DNA from 2 places in the Psychrobacillus sp. FSL K6-1267 genome. Region 2 is predicted to be linked to the other one. Evidence: a T-box and tRNA genes for the amino acid it is inferred to sense, from the RefSeq annotation. Region 2 holds a T-box; the other holds one or more tRNA genes.
What was found. The T-box of region 2 lies ahead of pheS (phenylalanine--tRNA ligase subunit alpha). A T-box ahead of a tRNA ligase gene usually reads a tRNA of that ligase, here a tRNA-Phe.
Positions count from the first base shown of each region.

Region 1 (15,238 bases), 640 kb from region 2:
CCTGGTGGAGTGACCCATGCGCTCCTCCACCTGCATGATCGTGACTCTGTTTTTCAATAAATTCGTAAGATGGCTTTGCATCTACTATAATAACTTTGCCTTCTTGCGAGTGAAGCGCTCCGTGTAGCCTTGCTAACGCATCAGGATACGTGTGATAGAGTATAGTTCCATGCTCATCCGGTTTTATATCTAAAATAGACATATCCCCATCCAACTGCCACGACTGCTTATATTCATCAATATAAGGTCCGTTTGGCGAAAAGGTGAATTCTTTATCACTTGCGCTCACGACATGATTCGTTTGCTGATCACTCCATGCAATAAAACTGATTCGCTCATCCTTTTTGAGAATATCTACTACCTCAGTAAAAGGAATCTGTTCATCCTGCAAATAAATATAGGCCATCCGTTCATTGATTGCGATTGCCAGCTGCACATTTTCTTTTCCACGTTCCCAGAATGTGTAACCCTTTAACAAATCATTCAAATCGATTAAACCCATTTCCTTCTTTTCCTTAACTGATGATTGTCCACTATCACCAAGGACAATCCAGGTTACCTCTTGAATGGCCTCTTCCCAAGATCCAAAACTACCGAGCATTTCCTGGATCGCTTGATCAGCCTTTTCAATCGCTGTACTATCAGTAGGACCTTTTTTGTGTATGGAAGCATCAGCATCCGGAAGATAAGCGAGTGTAAACGGAGGAAGCTTCTTTTGTTCAATTAAGTACGTCATCTCATTTACGGTAAAATCATTATTAACACCCATTCGTTTCCAGCTGTATTTATATTTGTCGTTCTCTGGATTATATTGAGATAAGGCACCGAGCGACAAAATCATTGGACCACTCACCTCTAGTTCTTTTGGCAATAAATCTGCAAAAGAAAGAAGCTTAGGGACATTTAATTTTTGGGGAATGCTTCCCCTATATAAGAGACCATTGATGGAAGCAGATTGCATTTTGGCGTTCGCAAGTTCTTCGTGAATCGTAAAAACATCTTTACTTAGATGCGATTCATTCAGGTGAATAACACTATCCGCTGCCACATGCTTTATCCCGTTATCCCACATTTCCCTTATACCACTCCCATAGCTAATCATACGATTCTCATCCTTTTTAAACCATATCAATCCTGGTAGTTTATGTCGGTCTGCATATGTTCCCGTCAACAAGGTGCTATCAATCGTAACTGACATAGTTGGATAAGAGCTAATAAACTCTGGATAAAAATCACCGTTCTTTGTTAAAAATGAGAAAGCAGGTGCCTTCCCCTCTTTCATTGCTTCTTGTAGCGGCTCAGTCATTAAAGAATCGACAACAATAAGAACCACCGGCTTTTTGGTTGCTGCTATCTTTACTTCATTAAGCTTTTTTGTCGGAGACATAGAAATACTCAATACAAGGCCTCCGCATATAACAAGCAATAAAGCTAATATGATGAGTATTGTTTTCTTCACTGTAGTCACCTATCTTCCATTCGTAGCTTTAGTATGGTGATTTACAAATGAATACATGCTTGTTTAATGTTAAAAACTCATGTTTAGTCAGAAAGTATGTAAAAATATTCATCGACATCCATTTATATAAATCAAACATAAAAAGAAAACACCTTCACCGGTTGATTTATCTTTATAAGAATCAAAATTGTTCATCCGCTTCAACTACCTTTTTCTCCATCACCGCCATTGCTTTGCTCACCTTCTTTTTCGTTTTTTGTGCTTTCCCCAGGGCTATCTTCCTTTTCACCCAAAGCTCTGATAAAAAATGCGGTTGGCAACAAAAGACCGATGGCTGCTTGTATAAGTGCAAAGAATCGCGCCTTTCCGACAGGTACCAAGTCCCCATAACCTACTGATAATATGGTGACTCCACTGAAATAGAGATAATCCCAAAAATTTTCTCCTCCATCTTTCCCCTCTTCAGTACTAACTCTTACTACATCCCCTTCCATGGACAATAAATAATAAAGAACAGCAAATCCAAAGGTAATGCCAAGCATAGTAAAAAATAGTTTTTGGAATAAAGTTGACTGAAAATAACTTTTCTTATACTTACGACCTGAAAAGAAATAGTATAAGTTTGTTACCATAAATAAAATCGTCAATCCCATTAGTATCGTGGAAAACATACATCTATCCCTCTCTTATCGTCTCTCTAGTTCATTCAGTTTTAGTTGTATGAATTCCTCAATAATGAATATAATTAATGTCGATATGACTATCTTGTCAATCGAATACAAAATATATACAAATTAATTAATATAGGAAACGGAATAGAGATGCATTCTCAATTCATGGATTAAGATATTTGCATGCTAGTGTACATATGTATAATAAAGTATTAATTTAGTAAGTAAGTGATCGTATAGGACATAAAGACATTGAAATGACTCTCAAGGGATTATTCTAATGAAATAAAAGAACTGAGGATAGAAGATGAGAAAGCTTGTGACGTCTGTGTAAGACATAAGTAAAAAAATTAAAATCAATGGAAACTATTAAAAAATAATCATGAATGAGAATATAAAAAAAGCTTACAAAAGCTGCGGTAACAGCATTCATAAGCTTTAGTCAAAATATCAAATTGTAAGTGATATTTCATAATAGATACCGGTGGTCGGGGTCGAACCGACACATCCGAAGATACGGGATTTTGAGTCCCGCGCGTCTGCCAATTCCGCCACACCGGCATAATGAAGGCAGTAAATACTTTTTAAAAATTGGAGGCGGCAACCGGATTTGAACCGGTGATAAAGGTGTTGCAGACCTGTGCCTTACCACTTGGCTATGCCGCCTTAATTTGGAGCGGAAGACGAGGTTCGAACTCGCGACCCCCACCTTGGCAAGGTGGTGTTCTACCACTGAACTACTTCCGCAAAAAACTGGGGTACCTGGATTCGAACCAGGGCATGACGGAATCAAAATCCGTTGCCTTACCGCTTGGCTATACCCCAATGGGGCGACCGATGGGAATTGAACCCACGAATGCCGGAATCACAATCCGGTGCGTTAACCACTTCGCCACGACCGCCACAGAATAAAAAAAAGAGCTAACTAAAAGGAATATGGGGCGACTGATGGGAATTGAACCCACGAATGCCGGAATCACAATCCGGTGCGTTAACCACTTCGCCACAACCGCCATTATTCAAAGTTAACTTATTATTTGGCAGGGGCAGTAGGAATCGAACCCACATCAAAGGTTTTGGAGACCTCTATTCTACCGTTAAACTATGCCCCTATTAAAAACTGGTGGAGGGGGACGGATTCGAACCGCCGAACCCTAAGGAGCGGATTTACAGTCCGCCGCGTTTAGCCACTTCGCTACCCCTCCACTGGTGAGTGGTGCCGGAAAGAGGACTTGAACCCCCAACCTACTGATTACAAGTCAGTTGCTCTACCAATTGAGCTATTCCGGCATAATGGTGGCTCAGGACGGAATCGAACCGCCGACACAAGGATTTTCAGTCCTTTGCTCTACCGACTGAGCTACTGAGCCACATATGTATTTTAAAGATAAATGGCGGTCCCGACCGGGATCGAACCGGCGATCTCCTGCGTGACAGGCAGGCATGTTAACCGCTACACCACGGGACCATTTGGTTGCGGGGACAGGATTTGAACCTGTGACCTTCGGGTTATGAGCCCGACGAGCTACCGAACTGCTCCACCCCGCGACAATAAGAAAGTGTTGAAATTTAAATCAACTACGCAATTAGTGAATTTTACGTCTTCCACGCTACGCTTGCGTCGACGTTAATCGCTTTCTTCGTGAAACGATTTGCTCCACCCCGCGACAATAATAAGTGTTGAAAATTTATAATGGTGGAGGATGACGGGCTCGAACCGCCGACCCTCTGCTTGTAAGGCAGATGCTCTCCCAGCTGAGCTAATCCTCCATAATGCTGGTTTTAATTTAAATGGTGACCCCTACGGGATTCGAACCCGTGTTACCGCCGTGAAAGGGCGGTGTCTTAACCGCTTGACCAAGGGGCCATTATATTTATGTAAAGAAGAAATCTATCTGGCGGAGAGCAAGGGATTTGAACCCTTGAGACAGTGTTACCCGTCTACACGATTTCCAATCGTGCTCCTTCGGCCACTCGGACAGCTCTCCTAGAAATGGCTCCGAAGGTAGGACTCGAACCTACGACCGATCGGTTAACAGCCGATTGCTCTACCACTGAGCTACTTCGGAATAATATCGCCTAGCGACGTCCTACTCTTGCAGGGGGAGACCCCCAACTACCATCGGCGCTGAAGAGCTTAACTTCCGTGTTCGGTATGGGAACGGGTGTGACCTCTTCGCCATCATCACTAGACTTGTCGGCTTTCAATACAAGTTGTATGGAAACCCTACTGAGTTGTTCACTCAAAACTGGATAAAAGACATCATTAATGGAAACAAACAATTTGGTTAAGTCCTCGATCGATTAGTATTCGTCAGCTGCACGTGTCGCCACGCTTCCACCCCGAACCTATCTACCTCATCGTCTTTGAGGGATCTTACTTACTTGCGTAATGGGAAATCTCATCTTGAGGGGGGCTTCGTGCTTAGATGCTTTCAGCACTTATCCCGTCCACACATAGCTACCCAGCGATGCCCTTGGCAGAACAACTGGTACACCAGCGGTGTGTCCATCCCGGTCCTCTCGTACTAAGGACAGCTCCTCTCAAATTTCCTACGCCCACGACGGATAGGGACCGAACTGTCTCACGACGTTCTGAACCCAGCTCGCGTACCGCTTTAATGGGCGAACAGCCCAACCCTTGGGACCGACTACAGCCCCAGGATGCGATGAGCCGACATCGAGGTGCCAAACCTCCCCGTCGATGTGGACTCTTGGGGGAGATAAGCCTGTTATCCCCGGGGTAGCTTTTATCCGTTGAGCGATGGCCCTTCCATGCGGAACCACCGGATCACTAAGCCCGTCTTTCGACCCTGCTCGACTTGTAGGTCTCGCAGTCAAGCTCCCTTCTGCCTTTACACTCTTCGAATGATTTCCAACCATTCTGAGGGAACCTTTGGGCGCCTCCGTTACACTTTAGGAGGCGACCGCCCCAGTCAAACTGCCCGCCTGACACTGTCTCCTACCCGGGTTACGGGTATGGGTTAGAATTTCAATACAACCAGGGTAGTATCCCACCGACGCCTCCTCCGAAGCTGGCGCTCCGGGCTCTAAGGCTCCTACCTATCCTGTACAAGTTGCACCAAAATTCAATATCAAGCTACAGTAAAGCTCCACGGGGTCTTTCCGTCCTGTCGCGGGTAACCTGCATCTTCACAGGTACTATAATTTCACCGAGTCTCTCGTTGAGACAGTGCCCAGATCGTTACGCCTTTCGTGCGGGTCGGAACTTACCCGACAAGGAATTTCGCTACCTTAGGACCGTTATAGTTACGGCCGCCGTTTACTGGGGCTTCAATTCGCACCTTCGCTTGCGCTAAGCACTCCTCTTAACCTTCCAGCACCGGGCAGGCGTCAGCCCCTATACTTCACCTTACGGTTTTGCAGAGACCTGTGTTTTTGCTAAACAGTCGCCTGGGCCTATTCACTGCGGCTCTTCTAGGCTATACACCCAAAAGAGCACCCCTTCTCCCGAAGTTACGGGGTCATTTTGCCGAGTTCCTTAACGAGAGTTCTCTCGCTCACCTTAGGATTCTCTCCTCGACTACCTGTGTCGGTTTGCGGTACGGGCACCTCCCACCTCGTTAGAGGCTTTTCTTGGCAGTGTGAAATCAGGAACTTCGGACTAAGTCCTCGCCATCACAGCTCAATGTTACAGAGTGCGGATTTGCCTACACTCACACCTCACTGCTTGGACGTGCATAACCAACAGCACGCTTACCCTATCCTACTGCGTCCCCCCATCACTCAAACGGTGGGGTGGTGGTACAGGAATATCAACCTGTTGTCCATCGTCTACGCCTATCGGCCTCGACTTAGGTCCCGACTAACCCTGAGCGGACGAGCCTTCCTCAGGAAACCTTAGTCATACGGTGGATGGGATTCTCACCCATCTTTCGCTACTCATACCGGCATTCTCACTTCTAAGCGCTCCACCAGTCCTTCCGGTCTGACTTCAACGCCCTTAGAACGCTCTCCTACCACTGATACCAAAGGTATCAATCCACAGCTTCGGTGATTTGTTTAGCCCCGATACATTTTCGGCGCAGCGTCACTCGACCAGTGAGCTATTACGCACTCTTTAAATGATGGCTGCTTCTAAGCCAACATCCTGGTTGTCTAAGCAACGCCACATCCTTTTCCACTTAACAAATACTTTGGGACCTTAGCTGGTGGTCTGGGCTGTTTCCCTCTTGACTACGGATCTTATCACTCGCAGTCTGACTCCCAAACATAAATCATTGGCATTCGGAGTTTGTCTGAATTCGGTAACCCGGGATGGGCCCCTAGTCCAAACAGTGCTCTACCTCCAAGATTCTAACGTTTGAGGCTAGCCCTAAAGCTATTTCGGAGAGAACCAGCTATCTCCAGGTTCGATTGGAATTTCTCCGCTACCCACACCTCATCCCCGCACTTTTCAACGTGCGTGGGTTCGGACCTCCAGTAAGTGTTACCTTACCTTCATCCTGGACATGGGTAGATCACCTGGTTTCGGGTCTACGACCACATACTCATTCGCCCTATTCAGACTCGCTTTCGCTGCGGCTCCGTCTTCTCAACTTAACCTCGCATGTAATCGTAACTCGCCGGTTCATTCTACAAAAGGCACGCCATCACCCGTTAACGGGCTTTGACTATTTGTAGGCACACGGTTTCAGGGTCTATTTCACTCCCCTTCCGGGGTGCTTTTCACCTTTCCCTCACGGTACTGGTTCACTATCGGTCACTAGGTAGTATTTAGCCTTGGGAGATGGTCCTCCCGGATTCCGACGGAATTTCACGTGTTCCGCCGTACTCAGGATACACTCTGGAGGGAATGAATTTTGGACTACGGGGCTTTTACCCTATCCTGCGGACCTTTCCAGGTCGCTTCATCTAACTCATTCTTTTGTAACTCCGTATAGAGTGTCCTACAACCCCAAGAGGCAAGCCTCTTGGTTTGGGCTCTTCCCGTTTCGCTCGCCGCTACTCAGGGAATCGAATTTTCTTTCTCTTCCTCCAGGTACTTAGATGTTTCAGTTCCCTGGGTGTGTCTCAGATGCGCTATGTATTCACGCAAATGTACTGCCCCATTACGGGCAGTGGGTTTCCCCATTCGGAAATCTCCGGATCGAAGCTCACTTACAGCTCCCCGAAGCATATCGGTGTTAGTGCCGTCCTTCGTCGACTCCTAGTGCCAAGGCATCCACCGTGCGCCCTTATTAACTTAACCTAAAAGTTAAAAGTACTACACTTGCAATCACGTAAGTGATCACAATTTGAATATCTTGCGTTTGTTTCTTTTTTTGATGTCGTTTTATCCAGTTTTCAAAGAACAATTATATTTTTAATGGTGGAGCCTAGCGGGATCGAACCGCTGACCTCCTGCGTGCAAGGCAGGCGCTCTCCCAGCTGAGCTAAGGCCCCGAAATTAAAAAGGTATGGTGGGCCTAAATGGACTCGAACCATCGACCTCACGCTTATCAGGCGTGCGCTCTAACCAGCTGAGCTATAGGCCCTCTTTGAATTTCCATATCTATTAAAAATGTTAATATAAATATGAACATTCAAAACTGAACTGCAAAACGTTAAGATACAGATAAAAATCTGTATTCCGAATATATCCTTAGAAAGGAGGTGATCCAGCCGCACCTTCCGATACGGCTACCTTGTTACGACTTCACCCCAATCATCTGTCCCACCTTCGGCGGCTGGCTCCCAAAAGGGTTACCCCACCGACTTCGGGTGTTACAAACTCTCGTGGTGTGACGGGCGGTGTGTACAAGGCCCGGGAACGTATTCACCGTGGCATGCTGATCCACGATTACTAGCGATTCCGGCTTCATGTAGGCGAGTTGCAGCCTACAATCCGAACTGAGAACGGTTTTATGGGATTAGCTCACCCTCGCGGGGTTGCGACCCTCTGTACCGTCCATTGTAGCACGTGTGTAGCCCAGGTCATAAGGGGCATGATGATTTGACGTCATCCCCACCTTCCTCCGGTTTATCACCGGCAGTCACCTTAGAGTGCCCAACTGAATGCTGGCAACTAAGATCAAGGGTTGCGCTCGTTGCGGGACTTAACCCAACATCTCACGACACGAGCTGACGACAACCATGCACCACCTGTCACCGCTGTCCCCGAAGGGAAAAGCCTATCTCTAGGCCGGTCAGCGGGATGTCAAGACCTGGTAAGGTTCTTCGCGTTGCTTCGAATTAAACCACATGCTCCACCGCTTGTGCGGGCCCCCGTCAATTCCTTTGAGTTTCAGTCTTGCGACCGTACTCCCCAGGCGGAGTGCTTAATGCGTTAGCTGCAGCACTAAGGGGCGGAAACCCCCTAACACTTAGCACTCATCGTTTACGGCGTGGACTACCAGGGTATCTAATCCTGTTTGCTCCCCACGCTTTCGCGCCTCAGCGTCAGTTACAGACCAGAAAGCCGCCTTCGCCACTGGTGTTCCTCCAAATCTCTACGCATTTCACCGCTACACTTGGAATTCCGCTTTCCTCTTCTGCACTCAAGTCCCCCAGTTTCCAATGACCCTCCACGGTTGAGCCGTGGGCTTTCACATCAGACTTAAAGGACCGCCTGCGCGCGCTTTACGCCCAATAATTCCGGACAACGCTTGCCACCTACGTATTACCGCGGCTGCTGGCACGTAGTTAGCCGTGGCTTTCTAATGAGGTACCGTCAAGGTACGAGCAGTTACTCTCGTACTTGTTCTTCCCTCACAACAGAGTTTTACGATCCGAAAACCTTCTTCACTCACGCGGCGTTGCTCCATCAGACTTTCGTCCATTGTGGAAGATTCCCTACTGCTGCCTCCCGTAGGAGTCTGGGCCGTGTCTCAGTCCCAGTGTGGCCGATCACCCTCTCAGGTCGGCTACGCATCGTCGCCTTGGTGAGCCGTTACCTCACCAACTAGCTAATGCGCCGCGGGCCCATCCTGTAGTGACAGCGAGATGCCGTCTTTTAACATTCCCCCATGTGAGGAAATGGATTATTCGGTATTAGCCCCGGTTTCCCGGAGTTATCCCAATCTACAGGGCAGGTTGCCCACGTGTTACTCACCCGTCCGCCGCTAAATCAGAAGAAGCAAGCTTCTTCATCATTCGCTCGACTTGCATGTATTAGGCACGCCGCCAGCGTTCGTCCTGAGCCAGGATCAAACTCTCCATAATAGCTGGCTGGCGATACACAGCGCATTGCGTTGTCAGCTTCGCTTACTCGGTCAGTCACGTACGTTAGTACGCTCCTTTTCTCGCTCACTCGCTTCCTAGCACTGCACTACGTCTCGTCAACCAGAAAAAATAGAACTAGTTTAAAAGCTCATTTTGTTTTGCTGGCATCATCATTAAATGATGTCAAAAATTGTTTTGCGTCAATACAACCGAAGTTGTTTGAAGCTATATGTCTTAACGTTTTGCATGTTCAGTTTTCAATGTTCATTTTTGCGTTGTCGTTTTTTGCGACTTCTCTAATTTATCACCATTCAACTGGCTAGTCAAGAAGTTTTTTAAAAAACTTTTTTTATTAATTTTCTGCTGTTTTTTAATTCGTTTTTGACGACGCTTATTATAATACCGCATATTTAATGTATATGTCAACAAAAAACGAGCATTTTTTTATTTCGTTTTTTGTTGACCTTTTTTTACTCTTTAACTTTGTAGTATCTATGCAGAATATGGCTGCTTTTAGTAGGTTGTTTTTCTATTAGAATTAATCCTTTATCGACCAAGAATTCTATAAATACTTCAAGGTCAACGGAATAGTTTTTTAATTCCTCTTGTTCATGAATCTCTTGTATCGTCCAATACTCTTTAGAAGAAAGTACTTCGATTATATGCCGTGCCCCATCCTTTGTTCTTGAATGAATTAAGAAGTCACTCGCTAAAAATAAAAGTTCTAATCTTTTCTCTAATGTTTCTCCACTCGACACTAACTCATCGTACAATTTATATATAGAAGGATCTAATTGCTTTACTTGCTTCCACACCATAACCTCCGGGTGCATCCCCTTTTCAATAATAGCTAATCTAGCTAGATGATGCAGTGAGTTTACAATATGATTATAAGCATCTAGATAATTTAATTGCTCAAAGAATACTTTAGCTTGCATATAGCTTCTACTAAGCTTTGCAAATTCTATTCCCATTCTTACATTTCGGCCGTTTACCGGGAAATCCTGTAATTCCTTTTTAAGGTTTTCTACATATTCATTTCGATCAAATATTACTCTCCCATTGATCATCCAGCCCACTAACTTAGGATTGGCTCCTACTATAAACCATTTTCTAATTTGTTTTTCCGTAATAATATGCAATGCTGCCTTTTTGTCGTTATACGTATAATGCTTAGTAAAAACCGGAATAGGAGAATCTTTAGTTATAATGAACAATATGGAATCAAAGGTATCAGTAATAGGACTGACTTCTTCTATTTTTTCTATTAATATTATGCCTAATGTATTTGAATCACTGGCTCTTTCTTGATAGATAGGTCTTAACAACGCTTCCAATGTGAAAGCCTCCTTTATTAACTTATGTATTATTCTTCGACAATAATTTGATATTTCCTCTTTAAACTTTAATAACATTCCTTTATAAAAAAATATGTTATAGTGTAGGTATAATTAGGAGGCTAAAAAATGAAACCCTATAAAAACAAAATAAATCGAATTCGTTCCTTTGCTCTTGGTTTAATATTCTTTGGCTTTATTATCATGTACGGGGCTATCTTCTTTAGAGAGAACGCTATCTTAGTAACAATATTTATGACACTTGGGTTACTTTCTATTATTGGAAGTACAGCTGTATATGGATGGATAGGTTTATTATCTACTAAAGCCGTTCAAGTAGTATGCCCCAACTGTGGAAAACACACGAAAGTTTTAGGACGAGTAGATATGTGTATGTATTGCAAAGAACCACTTACATTGGATCCTACTCTTGAAGGTGAAGAATTTGATATTAGCTACAATAGAAAGAAATAATCCCTGCACTTTGCTTTTAAGCAAAGTGCTTTTTTATATTAACATAGTATACTCATATAGAGTGAAATGAAACGAAGTCTTCTTTCTCTACTCTCCATATTGCAAGCATCGCATTATTAGCATCATCATGATAACCAGCACCTCTGTTTCTTAGAAGATATAGAAACTCCTCACTTTTTAAATTAGCCAACACTAATCAATTGGAATGGATATCGACGATTTCTTACTATGTATTGTAAATCAAAATAATTTTCCCCATTTACTCTGCGTACCTTTCCTATTTAGGTTAAATAAAATAGTCTAGGTGGCTTTGAGAACTAATTTCTCCATTTGTTTAGGCAGTCATCGACCTTGTACTATTCCCGTGTTTAATTACCTATACGTATCAATTATTTTTCACTTTATTGTATTGTTTTATTTTTAATAATAAAATTAATCAAAATATTTGTAGTTGACGGATAATTAATACTACTTTAGACTTAAAGCGAAAGAAGTGGAGGGTACCATTATGTCTATTAGAAAAAAACTGAACTTTTCCTTTTTATCTATTTTCTTTTTATTACTTATCACTTTAGGGGTAACATTCCTACAATTACTATCTATTGAAGAAAAATTTGATTATGCATTAGATAATCGTGTACAACAACAGCTCTTAACGGACGATATTCAAACAGAGCTTGGTATGCAAGGACTTTACATAAGAGCTATGATTTTAAATAATACAGATAAGGCAAAGGACTCCTTAGTTATGCATCAAGATTTGTTGAATGAGGCAATTCTAAATTTAGAAAATTTGGCTTCATCAGACACAATGAAGGGCTATTTGAGTGATATCCATAAACATAACGACGCGTTTAACACTGCTGCTACAGAAGCTATGGACGCATTAAACAAGGGAAACAAAGACAGTGCGTTACAAATAGTAAATAATGACGCTCAAATAGCAAATGAAGGTGTTTTAGCCACAGCACTCAAAATAAATGAATATCAAGAAGGTCAATTAAAGGTAATTACAGATGAGACTAAACAGGTAGTCAAAAATACAATTATTTTTAGTCTGGCGATACTTGCTATTAGTATTATGGTCGCTTCTGGAATTTCTATATTTATAAAAAAATCCATTACTATTCCTCTTGTGAAAGTAGCAAGGGCAACTGAGATTATAGCGAATGGTGACTTAACAGCACCTGATATTAATAGCCAAGCAAAGGATGAAATAGGTGATCTAGCTAAATCCTTTAATAAAATGAAATCTAACCTGAAAGATCTAATCATTAGCTTACATGAAAATGCCAATCATTTATCGAGTGTATCTGAGGAGCTTTCTGCTAGCACAGAGGAAGTGACCATTGCGTCTACGGATGTGGCAAATCGTGTGGAAATGACTGCCGAAGGTGCACAAAGCTCTGCAAGATCTGCCAAAGAAAGTGCGACTGCTATGGATGAGACTGCTGCCGGAGTGCAACGTATTGCTGAATCTACCCAAATTTTACATAGCAATGCATCAAACACAATTGAGTTTGCTAGTAAGGGTGAAGAAATATTAAAAACAGCCAAAGAACAAATGCAACTGATTTATGATTCATCTAATGAAACGAATCAGCTTATTAAAAAATTAAGTGAGCAATCCCTTGAAATTGAGAATATCACAAAAGTTATTACAGCTATCTCTGAGCAAACAAACTTACTTGCCTTAAACGCTGCTATTGAAGCTGCTCGAGCAGGAGAACATGGAAAAGGATTTGCAGTAGTTGCCGATGAAGTAAGGAAACTTGCTGAGGAATCTAAACAGTCTGCTAGCCAAATAGTATCCTTAATTATAGAAATTCAAAAGGATACAAAAAATGTGGAAAAATCCGTTTTGGTCGGACTTCAAAATGCTGAAGAAGGTGTGGAAGTAATTAACGAGGCCAATACTTCCTTCCTATCAATTGCTAGCTCCATTGAGCAAGTTACCTACCAGATAGAAGATATTTCAGCTACATCTGAGCAAATCTCAGCAAGTGCTGAAGAAGTTGCAGCATCAGTAGCTGAAATTGCCAGCCATACGATAGAAGCATCCTCCCAGACCGAAATGATCTCTGCTGCTGTAGAGGAACAGACAGCAACCATGCAGGAAATCAACACAGTGGCGCAGGACTTAACAGAAAAAGCAGTGTATTTAGAACAACTTATTGGCCGCTTTAAAATTTAGACAAAATAAAAACCGAGCGAATATACGCTCGGTTTTTTATTGGACTTTAGTTGCTTGTTCCTTACATGTAGGACACGAACCGTAAATCTCCATTCGGTGAGAACTAACATCAAAACCGGTCAAATGAGAGGCAAGATGCTCTACTTCATCTAATCCTGGATAATGGAAGTCAACTATTTTACCGCAAGAATTACAAATCATATGGTAGTGGTCATTTGTGATGAAATCAAAACGACTTGAATTATCGCCATATGTTAATTCCTTTACTAAGCCCGCTTCTCTAAACACACGTAAGTTGTTATAGACAGTAGCAACGCTCATGCTGGGAAATTTACTTTCAAGCGCTTTATATATATCGTCCGCAGTGGGATGTGACATAGATTGAATAATAAATTCCAGAATCGCATGGCGTTGAGGCGTTATACGTACACCGGTTGATTTCAATGTATCCAAAGCGTCTCTTAAATGTACTTCCGTCATCGCTATGCACCTCTCTTTATAATCATTATTAAATGATAAGTTTATAATAAGTATAAAGAAGAAATACTATCGCTGTCAAATTTTTCGACTATTAACATAGTATTAATACACTTTAGTATCCTCGTGAAACGTCTATAACATTTTCAAAATTGCTTTCTTCATTTAAGTAGATAGTTAAATTTCTAGAGAAAATTTCAAGTGCTCTCACCACATATTGAGAGGAGTGACTAGAGATATGTGGGGAGATGATTACATTTGGCATACTCCAAAACGGATGATCACTTTCAAGTGGTTCCTTTGCAAAAACGTCTAATACAGCATAGGCTATACAATTATCCACCAAGGCTTGTTTCAAATCCTGCTCTTTCAATAAGTCCCCACGTCCGTAATTCATAAAAATAGCACTCTCTTTCATAGATTTGAAGTGCTCGTATGTTAACAGTCCTCTCGTTTCTTCAGTGCTAGGAAGTATGGAGATTACTATATCAGCTTTTGGTAATACCTCTTTTAATGACTTGAAGGATACCATCTCATCCATATAAGATGCTGTTTTTCCACTACGATTGCAACCAATTGTGTGTACTCCAAATGCTTGTAACAGTCTTCCTACTTCTCCCCCAATTGCACCCGGCCCTATTATTAATGCTGTTGATCCATAAAGTTCCGATGAGGGAACTCTTTTCGACCATTCTGCCTTTTTCTGATTTTCAGCTATGAGAGGCAGGGACTTTTTAATAGAAAGTATATGAGCCAAAATGGATTCGGCCATAGGTGTTTTATGAATACCTCTCACATTTGTGAGAAGTATGTTCCTTTGGGCTATTTCTTGTAAAGGCATTTTTTCTAAACCTGCTGAGGCAACCATAACCCATTTCAGTTTTTTAGCACCTTCTATATGTGAAGGTTTAAGGTCCTCCCCATACGTCACAAAAACACTAGCTGTTTTAAGTTCATTCTCATTTAAGCCCTTATGGAAGATAAAATCTACTTGGGGAAAGCGATTGATCAAGCTTAATCGCTGCTCCTCCTTCGGTAAAAAGGAAAATAATATTTTCATCTATTTATTCACCAGCTTTTACTAAGGATTTTAATGTATGTAGCACTTCTTCTACGTGATCTTTTACTTTAACCTTTCTCCACTCCTTCACCACTGTCCCAGTTGGATCGATCAAAAAGGTTGTACGTTCAATTCCCATATATTCTTTCCCAAAGTTTTTCTTCAATGCCCATACTCCGTATGCCTCTGAAACTTCATGAGTATCATCGATCAATAAAGAAAAAGGTAGTCCATGCTTTTCTATAAATTTTGTATGTGCCTTCTCACCATCTGCACTTACTCCAAGAATAACTGCATTTAAATCAGAAAAATCTTCATAGGCGTCTCTAAACTCACATGCTTCCGTCGTGCAGCCCGGTGTGGAGTCTTTAGGGTAAAAGTACAAAATGACATACTGCTTTC
Region 1 covers NZ_JBBOOR010000001.1:3,262,877-3,278,114, forward strand. The annotation lists gene MHB55_RS16765 (alkaline phosphatase family protein) at 1-1,459, opposite strand, end outside; gene MHB55_RS16770 (potassium channel family protein) at 1,660-2,130, opposite strand; tRNA gene MHB55_RS16775 (tRNA-Leu) at 2,610-2,691, opposite strand; tRNA gene MHB55_RS16780 (tRNA-Cys) at 2,723-2,796, opposite strand; tRNA gene MHB55_RS16785 (tRNA-Gly) at 2,803-2,877, opposite strand; tRNA gene MHB55_RS16790 (tRNA-Gln) at 2,884-2,955, opposite strand; tRNA gene MHB55_RS16795 (tRNA-His) at 2,957-3,032, opposite strand; tRNA gene MHB55_RS16800 (tRNA-His) at 3,068-3,143, opposite strand; tRNA gene MHB55_RS16805 (tRNA-Trp) at 3,169-3,242, opposite strand; tRNA gene MHB55_RS16810 (tRNA-Tyr) at 3,252-3,335, opposite strand; tRNA gene MHB55_RS16815 (tRNA-Thr) at 3,345-3,420, opposite strand; tRNA gene MHB55_RS16820 (tRNA-Phe) at 3,425-3,500, opposite strand; tRNA gene MHB55_RS16825 (tRNA-Asp) at 3,523-3,598, opposite strand; tRNA gene MHB55_RS16830 (tRNA-Met) at 3,602-3,678, opposite strand; tRNA gene MHB55_RS16835 (tRNA-Val) at 3,825-3,900, opposite strand; tRNA gene MHB55_RS16840 (tRNA-Glu) at 3,923-3,997, opposite strand; tRNA gene MHB55_RS16845 (tRNA-Ser) at 4,027-4,118, opposite strand; tRNA gene MHB55_RS16850 (tRNA-Asn) at 4,125-4,199, opposite strand; rRNA gene rrf (5S ribosomal RNA) at 4,208-4,323, opposite strand; rRNA gene MHB55_RS16860 (23S ribosomal RNA) at 4,415-7,342, opposite strand; tRNA gene MHB55_RS16865 (tRNA-Ala) at 7,461-7,536, opposite strand; tRNA gene MHB55_RS16870 (tRNA-Ile) at 7,552-7,628, opposite strand; rRNA gene MHB55_RS16875 (16S ribosomal RNA) at 7,740-9,294, opposite strand; gene MHB55_RS16880 (nucleotidyltransferase-like protein) at 9,765-10,631, opposite strand; gene MHB55_RS16885 (YgzB family protein) at 10,761-11,105, shown strand; gene MHB55_RS16890 (methyl-accepting chemotaxis protein) at 11,614-13,299, shown strand; gene perR (peroxide-responsive transcriptional repressor PerR) at 13,336-13,779, opposite strand; gene MHB55_RS16900 (D-2-hydroxyacid dehydrogenase) at 13,892-14,836, opposite strand; gene bcp (thioredoxin-dependent thiol peroxidase) at 14,841-15,238, opposite strand, start outside.
Region 1: it has a tRNA-Phe gene. The T-box ahead of pheS (phenylalanine--tRNA ligase subunit alpha) is inferred to sense a tRNA for this amino acid. The anticodon was not compared.

Region 2 (15,238 bases):
ACAAAATGGCATTTTGCAAATACACAAAAAGCCATGAAACTTGTTCAAAAAAGAAAATTTTAACGTGTGGAGGGGAAATGAATGAACATAGTAGGTGAAACAGAAAGATTATGCCTTGTAGTATTCGAAGAAAGATTTTTGGATTCAGATAAGCTGTTTTGGGGAGACAACGACGTGATGAAATCATGTGGAGGAGCATCTTCCCATGAAGCATTACCTAGAACTATAGAGTTTTATCGCGAATGTCATGAAGAGAAAAATTTGTCTGTTTATGCTGTGATGGAAAAAAGCTCGGGAGAGATTATTGGAGCAGCTGGCTTCAACGTCGAGGATAAAATAGAAGAAGTAGAATTAATCTATCATTTTAATAAGAAATCTTGGGGGAAAGGATATGCAACTGAAGCGGTAGCTGCTTGTATGGACATCGTAAGGAATCATCCAAATGTTCTTATTGTGTCTGCTTCTGCTAGTATAGAAAACGCAGGATCCCTCAAAATTTTAGAACGAGCTGGTTTTACATATCTGGGACTAAAATGGTTCGATGATACCCAGCAGGAAGAGCCTGTTTATGAATATAGACCGAATAAGGAAACCATATTACATTAGATTCGTAATGTGCAGTGCTTTTAAATACAATATTGTATTATCTGGGGAGGTTCATGGAATTACTATGAACCTCCTTTTTTCTGAGCTCTTTTAAAGCCTAATCCTATCTAATATTAAAGCCGCCTCATTTGCAACACGGTTAATAAGCTGTTCAACTGTTTCTTCTCTCGCTAATGTTGGGCCTTGTCCAGACCAAAGAGACATGAACTCTGGATTTTTTTGTTGAGAGGCTAATTTTCTTAAATTTTGTGTAAGAGCATTTTGTACAGGAAATGGAGGAAGAACTGCTTCGTGCTCTTTCATTTCCTTCATAAACTGATTTTCAATTCCTCTAGCATCCTTACCTGAAAATGCCTTCGTGGTTACTATGTCCTCACTTTTTGCTAGAAGTATTGCTTGTTGATGTACTGGATGTGCCCCACTTTCTTTACAGGTTAAGAATGCAGTCCCCATTTGTACTGCCTCTGCTCCTAAACAGAGCGCGGAAGATAGCCCTCTACCGTCCATTATTCCACCTGCAGCAATAACTGGAATGTCTACTTGGTCTACCACTTGAGGAACAAGAGCTATTAAACCAATCATGCTTTCGTTGGAATCGCATAGGAAATTCCCTCGATGGCCCCCTGCCTCACTCCCCTGAACAACTACCGCATCCATTCCTAAACTTTCAACGGCTATTGCTTCAGATACATTAGTAGCAGTACCAATCGTAAAAACTCCTTGACGTTTAAATGTTTGTATAGTTTCTTTAGATGGTATCCCAAAGGTAAAGGAGCAGACAGGTACGTTCTCATCCAAGACAACCTGTATTAACTCTTCATAGATACACATTTCAGTTTCTCGATTAGGTAGAGAAGGCTCTCCAACCTGTTGATTTAAAAGAAGCTCATAGGTCTCTATTAGTCGTTTTGATTTTTCTATCTGTTCTTCTTTAATCTCATAATGTTCAGGCACAAACAAATTTACTCCGAAACTTGCGTTAGTTTCTGATTTCACTTGTTTTATCTGATGGCGTAAATCATCTGGTTTTAAATACCCTGCGCCAATCATGCCGAGTGCTCCTTGATTGGAGACAGCGCTTACTAAAGCAGAGGTTGTCGCCCCACCAGCCATTGGCGCTTGAATGATAGGGAATTTTAAATCTAACGCTCTAATAAAAGTATTGTCCATAATAGGAATCCTCTCTTTCACACTAGTTTTTCTTTACTTGCCATTGTTCATAATAAGTAGCTTCTATAGAAAACTTTTTTGTACGCAGCCATTCAAAAGCTTTTAGTACTAAAGGAGATGAATTTTCCTTAGTTGCTTCCTCTTCAGCAATCCAAACAGCCCCTAAAGAGTCTTGACCTTCAAAAAGAAGAGGCTTTGTTATGGAACCCCCTGTTTGCTCTACTAAATAAAAAACTGCAATATGATGTACGGCCGTACCTTCTCTCCAATCTGTATGAATCATAAAATCAGCAGTTCCTATCTGTTCAAGTACATCTATTAATAACCCCGTTTCCTCTAAAAATTCTCTCTGGACTGCCTCTTTAAGTGATTCCCTAGGTTCTAAATTTCCCCCTGGAAGATCATAGCGGTTGATATAAGGCCCACTATTCTTTTCAATGACTAGGAGCTTCTTTTCCTGCACGCATATACCATAGACACCAAAGGGTCTATGAAAATTTAGTTGTATCCTTTTTTTCCAGCGCTGAGCGTTTTCCTCTATTTCTTGAACAATCTTATCTTTTCCATTAATATAGCTCTCAATATCAAAGGGAAACAGTTTAGCAAGTTTGCTCTTTAGTTCTCCATATCTATTTAAATCCACGGGGTGTACCTTTAAATAATCTCGAAAGACAAGATGTCTCTCTATTTCTGGATTCCCTTGTTCATAAATATGTATATGATGTGTTCGATTATTTTCCCCCTTTTGAAAGTAACGTCGACCAGGTAAACCATTTTCTCCTTTTGGTGTATACCCTTGCTGAATCATTTGTTGATTGAATAAATCGACCTTCTCAATATCACGTACTACCGGCATCATATCTATAATTGGCTTTGCTGAGAGTCCTTCTACTGAAGTACTTCCTATATGATGTATTTCAAGTAACTCTTCCTTGAAAATCTCATTTAACGTCTTTGATTCTTGCTCAAAGAGTAAAGCCCAATCCTTTGAATATTCAATGACTTCAACTTTTCTCATGTTTATCCTCACTTTACTCTAGAAGCTCTAGCAATAGGTTCTTATGAGCATTCGACTGTTTTAATATATCAAATTTATTTTCTTTTAGTTCACCCATAATTTTATCAGCTGTCTGTTTTGCATGGTTATACTGTTGGTAATTTATTTGTCCTTTAAGTAAAGCCTCTTCAAGCTCATCTTCGTCTATAAGGTAATAATCTCCTGATGGGAGGACAATGATATCTAAAAATAAGTCATCCCACCATGGTCCGTTATAGTCCACTCCGTGTTTATAGCAAATATCTATATACCATTGAACTACTTCTCCGTTATGATTAAACATCGTTGTTACCGTATAATTTTCTTCATTTGGATATTGTTGAAGCCACATATATCCATCGTCTACAATACAAATCTTCTGAGAGTCATAATTCACCCATAAAGGTTCTCCAATTTCAACTAAATGTAAAAGAGAGATTCCTCCAGTAAATTGCTCTGAAAAAGTATCTTTAAAAATATATTGTCTCTTTAAAATTCTAGACCAATCCGAACGATTACCGTACTTTCTTTTCATCATTTACGCATCCTCTAATAGGACAATGTGACATCAATTGTGATTAAAGGCAAATTATTATTATTTAAACCATATAAATCGATAATTTCTGGGATTTCACTTTTATCGTTTAATGTAATAGACACACTGTTACCTTGGACAATGATTTCTCTATGCTTGGAATCATACAAGGTATCACCATTTTCTATTAATATATCAGTAGATAAATACATATAAACGGCAATCGGAGTATAGTGGATGAGTATGCCCACTCCTAAGCCGTCCTCCTCATTAATAAAATCCCTTTCATTCAAATTAGTATCTTTTGTATTTTCATTTTTAAACAAATTAAACAATATCATATCCTCCTAATTTTTTTGATATATATATGGCGCTGCTGATTTTAACAAGCTGTTAATACCTCCAGGTTGATAGGGCATCTTGTTATCTACAGTTTGCTTATCCATCCATCTTAATTCTTCAATTTCTTCTGGATTTATTATGCAACATTCACCAGCAATAATTTTCATCTTGAATGTCACAAACAATACATGACTGTTCTTATGTTGAAAAAATGCTTCATTAAGTGCTATTACTCTCTCTACCTCTGTCATTAACCCTGTTTCTTCTTGGACCTCTCTTACAATAGCCTGCTCCAATGTTTCTCCATTCTCCACCGCACCTCCAGGAAGTGTCCAGCTAGCCCCAGTGTTCCGGACCATTAAAAAATTCTCCTCATTTGCATCGGCAATCAAGCCATAGACTACATCTACTCTTTTCATTACTTATCAATCTTCCTGTATACTGAAATTTGTTGCTCACATATCTTCTAGGAGCTTTATTAGAATTATATCAAATGTATGATTTCATTTTTAATAATATTTTAAATTTTTAGCAAACTGTTGTTCGATAATTATAGGATTATCTTTAGTTTTATGGGGTATATATTTAACAAATCTATCGATTAATACGTCTCACTAAGATTTCTTTCTTTGAAGGTAAGAGCTTTTGGTGGGAGGTGATTAGTTGAGAAGAGTCTATGGAGTAAAAAAATTAATGACATATCTAGATTCTGTTGGCTATCCACTAACAGAAGAACAAATCCATCAGCTTATGCTAAATAAAGAAATACCACATCTTAGACCAATCGGAGACATTATAGCCTTTAATTTAGACCATATAGATTGGTGGATCAGTCACAAAAAGATTTCTCCATAGAACAAGCCCTGCCTTTGTGGCAGGGCTCTATTTTGGGATAGAATGTAATTTATTTATTTGTTTTAGGACAGTAGCCGCATGCTCCTTGACCTGGTAAATCCATAGACATACAACAGCTTCTACGAATAGGCTGATTTACTAATACTGCTGGATTTCTACCTTGAGTGTATTCGTAGAATAGAGATTTAGTGGAGAATAATTTCCACACCTCTGGGTTCTCGAGTATTTCAATATCATCCATAGCTTGACCAGCGGTAGAAGGATCTTCTAAGAGCTTCTCATACTGATTAACAAGATGAACGAAAAAGCTTTCCCAAATGATTAGCGGTGAAATACTTGTTGTATTTCTTAACTGCTGTACTATTTCATATCCTTGCTTACTTAAAATCTTTCGGATGACCTCTTCTCTCTCTTCTTCCTTCACGTAACGAAAATCATTTGGATTGATGAACATAGCTATAGTATATGCACCATATTCCTTTGTAACATCGAAATGAAGCTCTGTGTGCTTGCCATCCCAAACCATGTCGTAAGCAGCCAGCATGTAAAATTGATTGGCAAAAAACATACCGTATCTTTTAGCAAAATGGGAAACAGCTGCTACTTGGTTTTTTGCTTCGGTAATCCCCTGCATCAACTTTGAAAAATCATCCTGGAAAAATTCCTTACTTAGTCGCTCTAATGTAAAAAGAGTTCGAAGCGGCTTAGACGTGTATATTCGATGTTCATTTAATATAAATTCTTGCTCAAACGTTATTGCTGGCATATTATCACCTATTCAAAATAATTTACTTAGTACCTCTATTTTAAAGGAAGGGCTAGCCATTGCAACATTTCGAGCCTAAACCAAAAAATAACTCTATACCGATTACCAAATCGGATAGGGATATTTTTATGCCTCTACAGATGTTTCACTTGAATTAGGCATTATTTTTGAGGTAATCATAGTTAATAAAACCGATATTATCACACCCCATAAAATTCCTATGGTAAGTGATACTATAGAGCCAGCTATGATACCGATCCTCGCTCCCCAAACGGAAACTTGACTATTACTTGTCCCCATCGTAAACTCTTGACCTTTCCTCTTTTTCCAAAGTAGCCCTACTATTAATACTGGAACAACTCCACCTCCCGCCATGGAATAGGCCATGGAAAATAAATCGATAATAGAGTCTGCCCAAATGGCTGTTCCAATAGTAAAAGCTCCAATAACAATGACCCCTATCCTCGTTAACCTTAAATAATAGGAATCTTCTTTTGGCTTCATATTTGGAATGACTAAGTCATTTACAATAACTACTGCAGCAGAATGTAGAAGTGAGGAGGCACTAGAGATGGCTGCCAAGAAAATCATGATGAAAAAGGCAAGAGCAGCTAATTGAGTCATTTCCTCAAGAATTAACCACGAGATTGCTTCGTCTGCTGCCAAATTTGGGTTTTGCAATTTTACAACCATACCTGCGATTGTGGCAAATATCGTGAAAATTATCGCGACTACTCCACTTATTAGCATTGCACGACTAGCCGCTTTAGGGTTTTTCGAAGCAAAACACCGCTGCCAATATACCTGTGCAGCTAATATTCCCAACGTACCCGTTACAAACAGAGAAATTACCTCCACAGCTGATAGATTCATTTGTGCTAACTCGATAGCTCCAACATTTTCTAAGCCACCCTTAAGTGTCGAATAACTAAAATCAACTTTATCGAATACTTGTATGTAAAACCAAACTGCAATTGCAATGAGTATCCCTCCCTGTATTAGATCGGTCCATACAACGGAATACATACCGCCAACAGCAGTGTAGATGATGAATACTGCAGAAAAAACTAAAATCATCAATAGCGGGTCGGCACCTGTGAAAGCTGAAAATAGCGCTCCCATCCCCATTGCCTGACCACTAACCCAAGCAATCATAATAGATGAAGTTAAAATAGCTATTAAACTACGAGAATACCTATCTCTTATTATTAAATCGTCCATCATTTCTGCTAACGTATTATATGTAAATTTTGCTGCAAATCCTGCAAATATTAGAGCGAACAAAATTTTTGCTCCTTGTTCGCCAATGACAAAGGGCACATTTGCTATTCCAATCTCATACCCCTTGGATGAATGTCCAACAAAATTTCCAACTCCCATAATAGTTGCGATATCTGTGAACAGTAATAGAAAAAAGGGTAATGTACCTCCAGCAATCGCGTAATGTGCAAAGCTAGTATCCGCTTTTTTCTTAAACAGGAATGACATTCCAATGAAGACTATAGATAACGTGATTGTAACTGTCCATGTCCAAAAAGCTAAACCCATCCAACCCCTCCATCTTTTTGTATTTGCAAACATTATTAATAAAATAAGTAAATTATTAAAAATTTGCTATTACTTTATTACCCCTGCTTAGATGGTATAAACCATAATAAAAGAACGAGATAATTTTTTCTTCCACTAGTGTTAAATTAATCCAACAAAAAAAGACTGCTAACACTCGATTTGAGTATGTAACAGTCTAAAACTAATATCATTTTTATTCACTCTTACTATGTGGAACATAAGTTACATTATCCAATTACAAAAACTTTATGGATACCATGCTAGTTTACTATCACTGTCTAACGGCTTGGATTGGATTTCCTTACTCAATGTATCGAACCATTTATTTAAAATCTCATCCTTAGGTAGCTTTGAATCCTTATCATCTTCCCAAATTATATGAGAAAACCACGCACCTGTTAGCCATTCAAATTGTAGCTCAGCATATGCAATGTTAGGATGCTCCGCTTGAGTAAAATTGTCATTTACAGCAGTGGCAACATTTGATGCTTGAGGTAGTAATTCGTTTTCAATTTTTTCTTTAATAGATTGACTGTCAAGTTGATCCCACATAACTAAACCGCCATCTATTTGATAAAAAATGTCGAAGGATGGTTGTTCACCTAAATCCACCAATACAAAGGCACGTTCTACAGTATTATTAGTTGCTTTAACCGTGTTTACAATAATATTCTGTGCCATTTCCACCCAATATTCCATTGCATCTTCTACAGTCGACTCTATGTAAAACTCAGATTCCAATTCAGAAACAGCTGTCTCTCCCTTATTAACATCTTCTATTTTCCTAAAAAGACGGTTAAAAAAACCCATTTTCTACACAACCTCCTTATTTTAATATTCATATTCATTTAATCTTAAAGAATATGTAATCTGCATCATTAATTTATAATGGTCCACCTTCAAAGCCAATCGGCCAACCATCTTTTTTCAATTTTACCTTATACTGAAATTCATGTGGACGTTCGCTATAAAAGGCTACTGTAAATCCTGAAAACAGATGATCATCAAAATTGATCATCCTTCCAAAGGATATGGTAGCTAGATAATAGTCTTCTATCTCATGAGTTGGAAAGAATATCTTCAAATAATTTAATGCACGGTTAATGTGCTGAGGCAACTGAGAGAATATTTCCCCTGCCAGTTCAATAAATTCTTCTGAAGGATCTTCTGTATCCCCTTGAACAAATATTTCTACCTCTTCCCACTCCCCAATATCTAGACTACAAAACCATTGCTTCGGAAGAAAATTATCTGCTTCACTTTGTGTTAAAGACTTCGAAAGAATAAGCTGTTTATTCAAAATTTCTTTTATGTTGGGTATTGCTTTTATTGGCTTGCTTGGTTTAAACGAATTCATACTATGACCTCTTTGTTTTTTCTAAATTTATTAAGCGATGATTATCATAAAACGGAAGGATAGTGCCTGCCATACATTACCTTAACTGATTATTAAATAACTATAGAGATAGAGAAGAAAATAACTAAAACAACGCAACAGGCCAGTGAAATAAAAAAGGGATGATTTAAATAATATTTTTTGATACCAGTGATCATTGCAGGGTTTAGTCACCTAATGAAGAAGGAGCAAGCTAACTCATCTTAATGTATTTCCTATGAAATTAATGCAGTAATTTAATTATAGAATCATTTACCCAATTATGGAAAGTGGAAATATGTCTAGAAAAACTAAAGAAAGGGTAAAGAATATTAGTTAAAGCAAACAGGAGGTAATTTTTTATGGAGAATCATGTTATTGGCGTATACGAAAACGAACAACAAGCAGCTGAAGTTGTTAAAGATTTAAAAGATAAAGGTTATACAACTGATGAAATTTCAATTATTGCTAAAAATACAAAGGAACTTTCTGAAATTACACAGGAAGTAAAACCCTCCACTAAAGATGGAGCCATTGCGGGAGCTTTAACTGGAGGAGCAATTGGCATAGCGGGAGTTATAGCAGGGTTATCTACAGTATTGATTCCCGGATTTGGCGCTGTGTTGGCTGCAGGTCCTATCATTACAACAATTGGAGGCGCAGTCGTAGGGGCCAACTCTGGTGCTGGTGGATTAAAACATGCTCTTATGGAAATCGGAGTCCCGGATGATGAAGCAGAGCGATATTCTAATGATGCTCAGGATGGAAAAGTCCTGGTATTTCTTCACCCCAAAAACCCACAAACGTAAGGGTCGATTGAATGGTCAGCTTAACTACTGTGTTAGTTTAAGTACATCACTGTTCCCCTTCACATAGCTATAAAAAGGAGCAGCACCAATTTAAGGGCTGCTCCTTTTTCTTTTATTCAATCATCCTCTTAGCTCTGCTCCTGCTTGTTCAGCAAGTGCTTTTAGAACTTTGTTGTGAGCATTGACTACTTCTTCGTCAGTCAGTGTTCGTTCCGGATCGAAGTATGTTAGAGAGAATGCAATTGATTTTTTGCCTGGTTCCATTTTTTCGCCTTCATATAAATCGAAGAGATGCACAGCCTTCAACAGTTTTCCGCCTGATTGCTGGATAATCGCTTGGAGCTCTCCAGCAGCTTTTTCACGTTCCACTACTATTGCAATATCCCGAGTAATAGATGGGAATTTAGAAACTGGTGCATAATATAATGTTTCTACTTCTTTATTTAATACTTTTACTAAATTCAATTCGAACACATACGTTTCTTTTAAGTCGCGGGCTTTTTGTTCTGCTGGGTGTAATTGTCCGATAATACCTATTTCTACACCTGCTAATTGAATGGATGCAGTTCTTCCTGGATGCATACCTTCAACAACTGTACGTACAAATGTTAAATCCTCAGTGTGTCCAAGGAGATCCATCAAACCTTCCACAATTCCTTTAAGCACGAAGAAATCTACGCTCTTCTTCTCACCTTGCCAGCTATGCTCTACCCATTTACCAGCAATAACTCCTGCTAAATGCTCTTGCTCTTGAGGAAGACCAGATTCCGTTTCCCCTAAGAATACAGAGCCAATTTCATATAATGCAACTGTATCGGCTTGGCGAGCAGTGTTATACGTTACAGCTTCCAACAAATGTGGGATTAAGCTTTGACGTAACGTGCTGCGTTCCTCACTCATTGGCATTAATAATTCTGTCACTGGAGCAGATTCTAATGCAAACTTTTGAGCCATTTCTTTTGAAGTTAATGAATAAGTGATTGCTTGATAAAGTCCTGCACCTTCCATAAATCCTCGCACTTGGCGACGTTTTGCTTGGTAGGAAGTTAAACCACCAGGCTTCGATTCTTCCACTGGTAATGTCATTGGGATTTCATCATAGCCATACATACGAGCGATTTCTTCTACAATATCCTCTGGGATTTTAATGTCCTGGCGACGTGTCGGAGCTTTAATATACAAATATCCATTAGCTACTTGGAAATCAAACTTCAAACGAGTTAATATAGATGTCATATCTTCTAGAGAAATTTTCATTCCTAAGCGACTGTTGATGAAATCAGGAGATACGATTACCTCAGCAGGAGATTTATCTAACTTATCTACAACTACAGAACCAGCTAACACCTCTCCACCAGCAAGTTCTGCTAATAGGCTAGCTGCACGTTCAGCTGCTAAAACAACTCTGTTAGGATCGACACCTTTTTCATAGCGGGCACTCGCGTCACTACGTAAATTATGATCTTTAGAAGATTGGCGAACAGAACTTGCTGTAAAGTACGCAGACTCGATAACTACTGTTGTTGTACCATCATGAACCTCTGAATTAGCGCCACCCATAACTCCAGCAAGAGCAACTGGTTCTTTACCATTAGTAATAACTAAATGATTAGATTTAAGTGTACGCTCTTGATCATCAAGTGTAACAATTTTTTCTTCTTCATTTGCTAGGCGAACAACGATTTCCTTTGTAGCAAGGCGATCATAGTCAAATGCATGAAGTGGTTGGCCGTATTCCATTAACACGTAGTTTGTAATATCTACGACATTGTTATGAGGACGGACACCAGCTGCCATTAGACGATTTTGTAGCCATAGTGGTGACTCTTTTACTTGTACGTTTTTTACAACCTTCGCAATGTACAAAGGATTTTCTTCTATTGCATCCACACGAAGCTTTATATAGTCTTCTGCTTTTTCAATGCTTTCTGTATAGGCCGCTTCTGGGTATTTCATATCTTCAGAAAGAATTGCTCCTACTTCATAAGCTACTCCTAGCATACTTAGTGCGTCAGAACGGTTTGGTGTTAAACCTAGTTCTAACACTATATCGTCCAGGCCTAATAATGGAAGTGCGCTTTCACCTGGTACAGCTGTTTCAGGAAGAACATAAATCCCTTCTGCATATGCTTTTGAGACAAGGCGGCCTTCTATACCTAGCTCCTGAAGAGAACAGATCATACCGTTAGATACTTCTCCACGTAGCTTTGCTTTCTTAATCTTAATGCCACCTGGTAGCACTGCACCAGGACGAGCAACGATTACTTTCTGACCAGCGTCTACGTTAGGAGCACCACAAATGATTTGAGTGATTTCATCTCCTACATCTACCTGACAGATGTTTAACTTATCAGCTTCCGGATGTTTCACCTTTTCTTTTACATATCCAACTACAACATTTGTCATGCCTTGAGAGCGATCAATTACTGCATCTACCTCAATACCTGAGCGTGTGATTTTTTCTCCTAAATCCTTTGGATTCAATCCTTGTGTGTTTACATATTCTGATAACCATTTCGTCGATACTAACATGTCATTTCCTCCTTACACTTCTGTTCGGTGGAATTGCGATAAGAAACGCACATCATTTGTATAGAAATGACGAATATCTTCCACTCCATATTTCAACATTGCAATACGCTCTGGCCCCATACCAAATGCAAAACCAGAAAGCTTTTTAGAATCATAGCCAGCCATCTCAAGGACGTTAGGATGAACCATACCTGCTCCTAGTATTTCAATCCAGCCAGTCTTCTTACATACGTTACAGCCGCTACCTCCACACTTAAAGCAAGAGATATCCATCTCTACAGATGGTTCTGTGAATGGGAAGAAACTTGGACGCAAACGAATTTCGCGATCCTCTCCGAACATCTTCTTCGCGAATAAAGATAATGTACCTTTTAAATCACTCATACGGATATTCTCACCGATTACTAGACCTTCAATTTGAGTAAATTGGTGTGAATGTGTCGCATCATCATTATCACGACGATACACCTTACCAGGACAAATAATTTTAATCGGTTGACCTTCTTTTGCCTCCATTGTGCGCGCTTGCACTGGAGATGTATGCGTACGTAACAAAATATCCTCTGAAATGTAGAAGGAATCCTGCATATCACGAGCTGGATGACCTTTAGGTAAGTTTAAAGCTTCGAAATTATAGTAATCCTTTTCAACCTCAGGACCTTCTGCAATTTCATAGCCCATGCTTAAAAATAGATCTTCAATCTCCTCGACAACGCGAGTAAGTGGATGATGATTCCCGGTTTTCACTGGACGACCAGGTAAAGTTACATCAATAGATTCTTTCTCTAGCTGCTCTTGAATCGCTTGCTCCTGTAATAAGGTCATACGGGCTTCTAATACATTAGTTACTTCCTCTCGTACTACATTGACAAGTGCCCCCATCTTCGGACGCTCCTCGGCTGGAAGTTTACCCATTCCCTTTAATAAATCCGTGATTGGGCCCTTTTTCCCTAAATATGCAACTCGCACGTCATTTAATTCTTTTGTGTTTTGTGAAGCTTCAATTTTTTGTAGAGCTTCTTCTTTCAACTGTTGAAGTTGTGCTTCCATTTTAAAAATCCCTCCTAATTGACAAAATAAAAAATCCTCGCCCCTATAAAAGGGACGAGGACTATTTTCGCGGTACCACCCTGATTATTGCACAAAAAAACGTGCAATCACTCAATTCGACTAACGGCTCTACACCGGCACACCTTTACAGTAAATACTGGTCCCGGTGGCAGCTAACGGGGTGAACTTCTATATGAAATCTTCATCTACGCTTCCAGTCAAGGCGTAAAATCCCTACATTCGAATTCTCATATATACTTTTCCCGATGACAGCTTTTCTTATTTATTAAATTATTATCTATTATACGGACTTTTAAACATTTCATCAAGGGCATTTATCTCAAAGTAAGTCCATAAAGAAGAATTCCCGTTGCCACTGCAACATTTAATGATTCTGCTTGACCAAACAAAGGGACAATAATATTTTGGTCGGTTTGTTCCAACAAATCCGCTTGAATACCGCTTCCTTCGTTTCCTACTATCAATGCAAACGCATCACTTTTCTCTACTTCATGGAACGGAGTAGAGTTTTCAAATGCTGTTCCATATACTTTTACATTTTTGTCTTTCAGCTGGTCCACCCAATAGCTTAATTCACCTTTTAAAATAGGTATATGAAAATGAGAGCCTTGTGCAGATCGTAGTGTTTTGGAATTATAAGCATCTGCTGATCCTTTGCCAAGAATGACTGCGTCTATTCCAGCAGCGTCGGCTGTACGAATCATCGTACCAATATTTCCAGGGTCTTGAACCGCATCAATCAATAACAGCCTTTTCCAACTTCCCTGTTCATCTAACTTAGCTGTACTTTGTTTACAATGTGCAAAAATCCCTTGAGTATGCTCTGTTTCGGCAAGCTCTTTTTTGATAACATCATTAATCTCAACGATTTCCAGATTATCAACGTCCCATGTTACAGGAATTTCACTAGTATCACTTAGCATAATAGTTAAAACATTTTCTTTTTGTTTAATTGCTTCCTCGACTAAATGATATCCTTCAATGATAAATTCTCCTGTTTTGTCTCGCTCTTTTCGAACACTAAGTAATTTCTTCCAATGTTTAACTAAGGAATTTTGTGGAGATTCAATTCGTTTCATGTTATGTACCGCCTTTTTCTTATATACCGCACAAAAAATAATACAGCATCTTTTCTTTTGTAAAAAAATTATATCACGTTAATCTATTACTTCATATTTATCTTCCACGAATTTATCAAAATCATGTATACGTGGCAAGACATTGGGAAAGATAAAGAAAAGGAGTGATGAAAATGGATTTTCAAATTCGAGAAGCAATAGCAGCAAACCTAAAAGGAAATTCCGCTACAGATATTAAAGAAGTCGTGGAAGATGCGATTAACCGAGGAGAAGAACATTTACTACCTGGTCTTGGCGTAATTTTTGAAAAATGGTGGAAAACTGCTGATGAATCGAGCAAACAAGCAATGCTAAATAATGTTTCTACTGCATTTGCTCAATAAGTTTAAGTAATTGTTCAGACCGTAGACTTAGTCTACGGTCTATTTATTAATTCAATATTAGTTCCATGACCAGAGCTAGGCAAACTTTGGTCCATAGTGTCGTACCAAATTTTCACCTTATCCCCATCATGTATACTCTTTTATAATCTCTATCACTTCAATTTTTCCGTCTACTAACAGCTCAGGTAATTCACTTTTTACGTTTCCCTTCCAGTAATCTCTTGCTTGTTCAATTTTTCTTGAAAACGAGGCTCCATCCTCCTTTGGCAAAAGGCTAGCATCTCCCTCAAAGGATTTACCAAAAACTCTTAAGCTAACAAGTTGTAAAACCTGCCGATTATAGGAATTAAATATTTCCACCCATTTTAAAGCATCCTCAAAGTTTTTCGTCGCATATAAACAAGAAAGTCTAGAAGGGTAATCCGGGTATTCTTCTAATCTCACCATTTCTGCTACCGTTTCTCGTATTGCTCTAGTTGTTTGGTCAAAATATTGACGTCCTACTTCTGAATCTTCTTTAGTTAATTTCAACCCTTCATCCGTAAATTGGTTCTGAAAAATTTTTATAAAATCCTCACCTTTAGAATTTAAATGCTCTCTTTCAAAAAAGAACCTATACAAAGTATTCCTTTGATTCTCTTCAAAATTAATTATCTGTCCTACCTTCATCTTTTTCCTCGTAACAATATGATAAACAATTAGTCCATTTTCTATCATAATATTCTCCTTATTTAATAAAATATAAAACTAGTTATTTTAATTCACTAAACCACTAAATTAATTTAACTTTTGCGAAAATTATCCTTGATTTCTCCGATATACTGTATATAATTACTCTATGAGTTTGAATAATTAGAAAAGTTTCAAAAGATATTATATTTAAATTATAGCAAAGAGGCGAAGTGTATGAACATTATGGTGGAAAATATTGTAGAAGCATTGAGTGAACATCTAGAGCAAGACCAGATTTCCATCAATCAAACTATTAGAGAATTACATGGGAAAGATGAATCCTATCACTCTATAAGTTTACCAGACGTTGTCGTTTTCCCTAGAAGCGCAACAGACGTTAGTAATATTATGAAGACTGCTAGTAGACTTAAAGTTCCA
Region 2 covers NZ_JBBOOR010000001.1:2,618,354-2,633,591, forward strand. The annotation lists gene rnhC (ribonuclease HIII) at 1-63, shown strand, start outside; gene MHB55_RS13325 (GNAT family N-acetyltransferase) at 82-606, shown strand; gene MHB55_RS13330 (NAD(P)H-dependent flavin oxidoreductase) at 697-1,776, opposite strand; gene MHB55_RS13335 (NUDIX hydrolase) at 1,799-2,284, opposite strand; partial or broken gene MHB55_RS13340 (GrpB family protein) at 2,321-2,794, opposite strand; gene MHB55_RS13345 (DUF402 domain-containing protein) at 2,808-3,347, opposite strand; gene MHB55_RS13350 (hypothetical protein) at 3,362-3,682, opposite strand; gene MHB55_RS13355 (NUDIX hydrolase) at 3,695-4,108, opposite strand; gene MHB55_RS13360 (hypothetical protein) at 4,353-4,544, shown strand; gene MHB55_RS13365 (Fe-S oxidoreductase) at 4,594-5,310, opposite strand; gene MHB55_RS13370 (sodium:solute symporter family protein) at 5,437-6,858, opposite strand; gene MHB55_RS13375 (hypothetical protein) at 7,126-7,689, opposite strand; gene MHB55_RS13380 (hypothetical protein) at 7,763-8,236, opposite strand; gene MHB55_RS13385 (general stress protein) at 8,617-9,063, shown strand; gene pheT (phenylalanine--tRNA ligase subunit beta) at 9,184-11,595, opposite strand; gene pheS (phenylalanine--tRNA ligase subunit alpha) at 11,608-12,645, opposite strand; T-box leader at 12,693-12,925, opposite strand; gene MHB55_RS13400 (TrmH family RNA methyltransferase) at 12,981-13,745, opposite strand; gene sspI (small acid-soluble spore protein SspI) at 13,919-14,128, shown strand; gene MHB55_RS22290 (hypothetical protein) at 14,161-14,223, opposite strand; gene MHB55_RS13410 (DUF2441 domain-containing protein) at 14,255-14,845, opposite strand; gene MHB55_RS13415 (FAD-binding oxidoreductase) at 15,035-15,238, shown strand, end outside.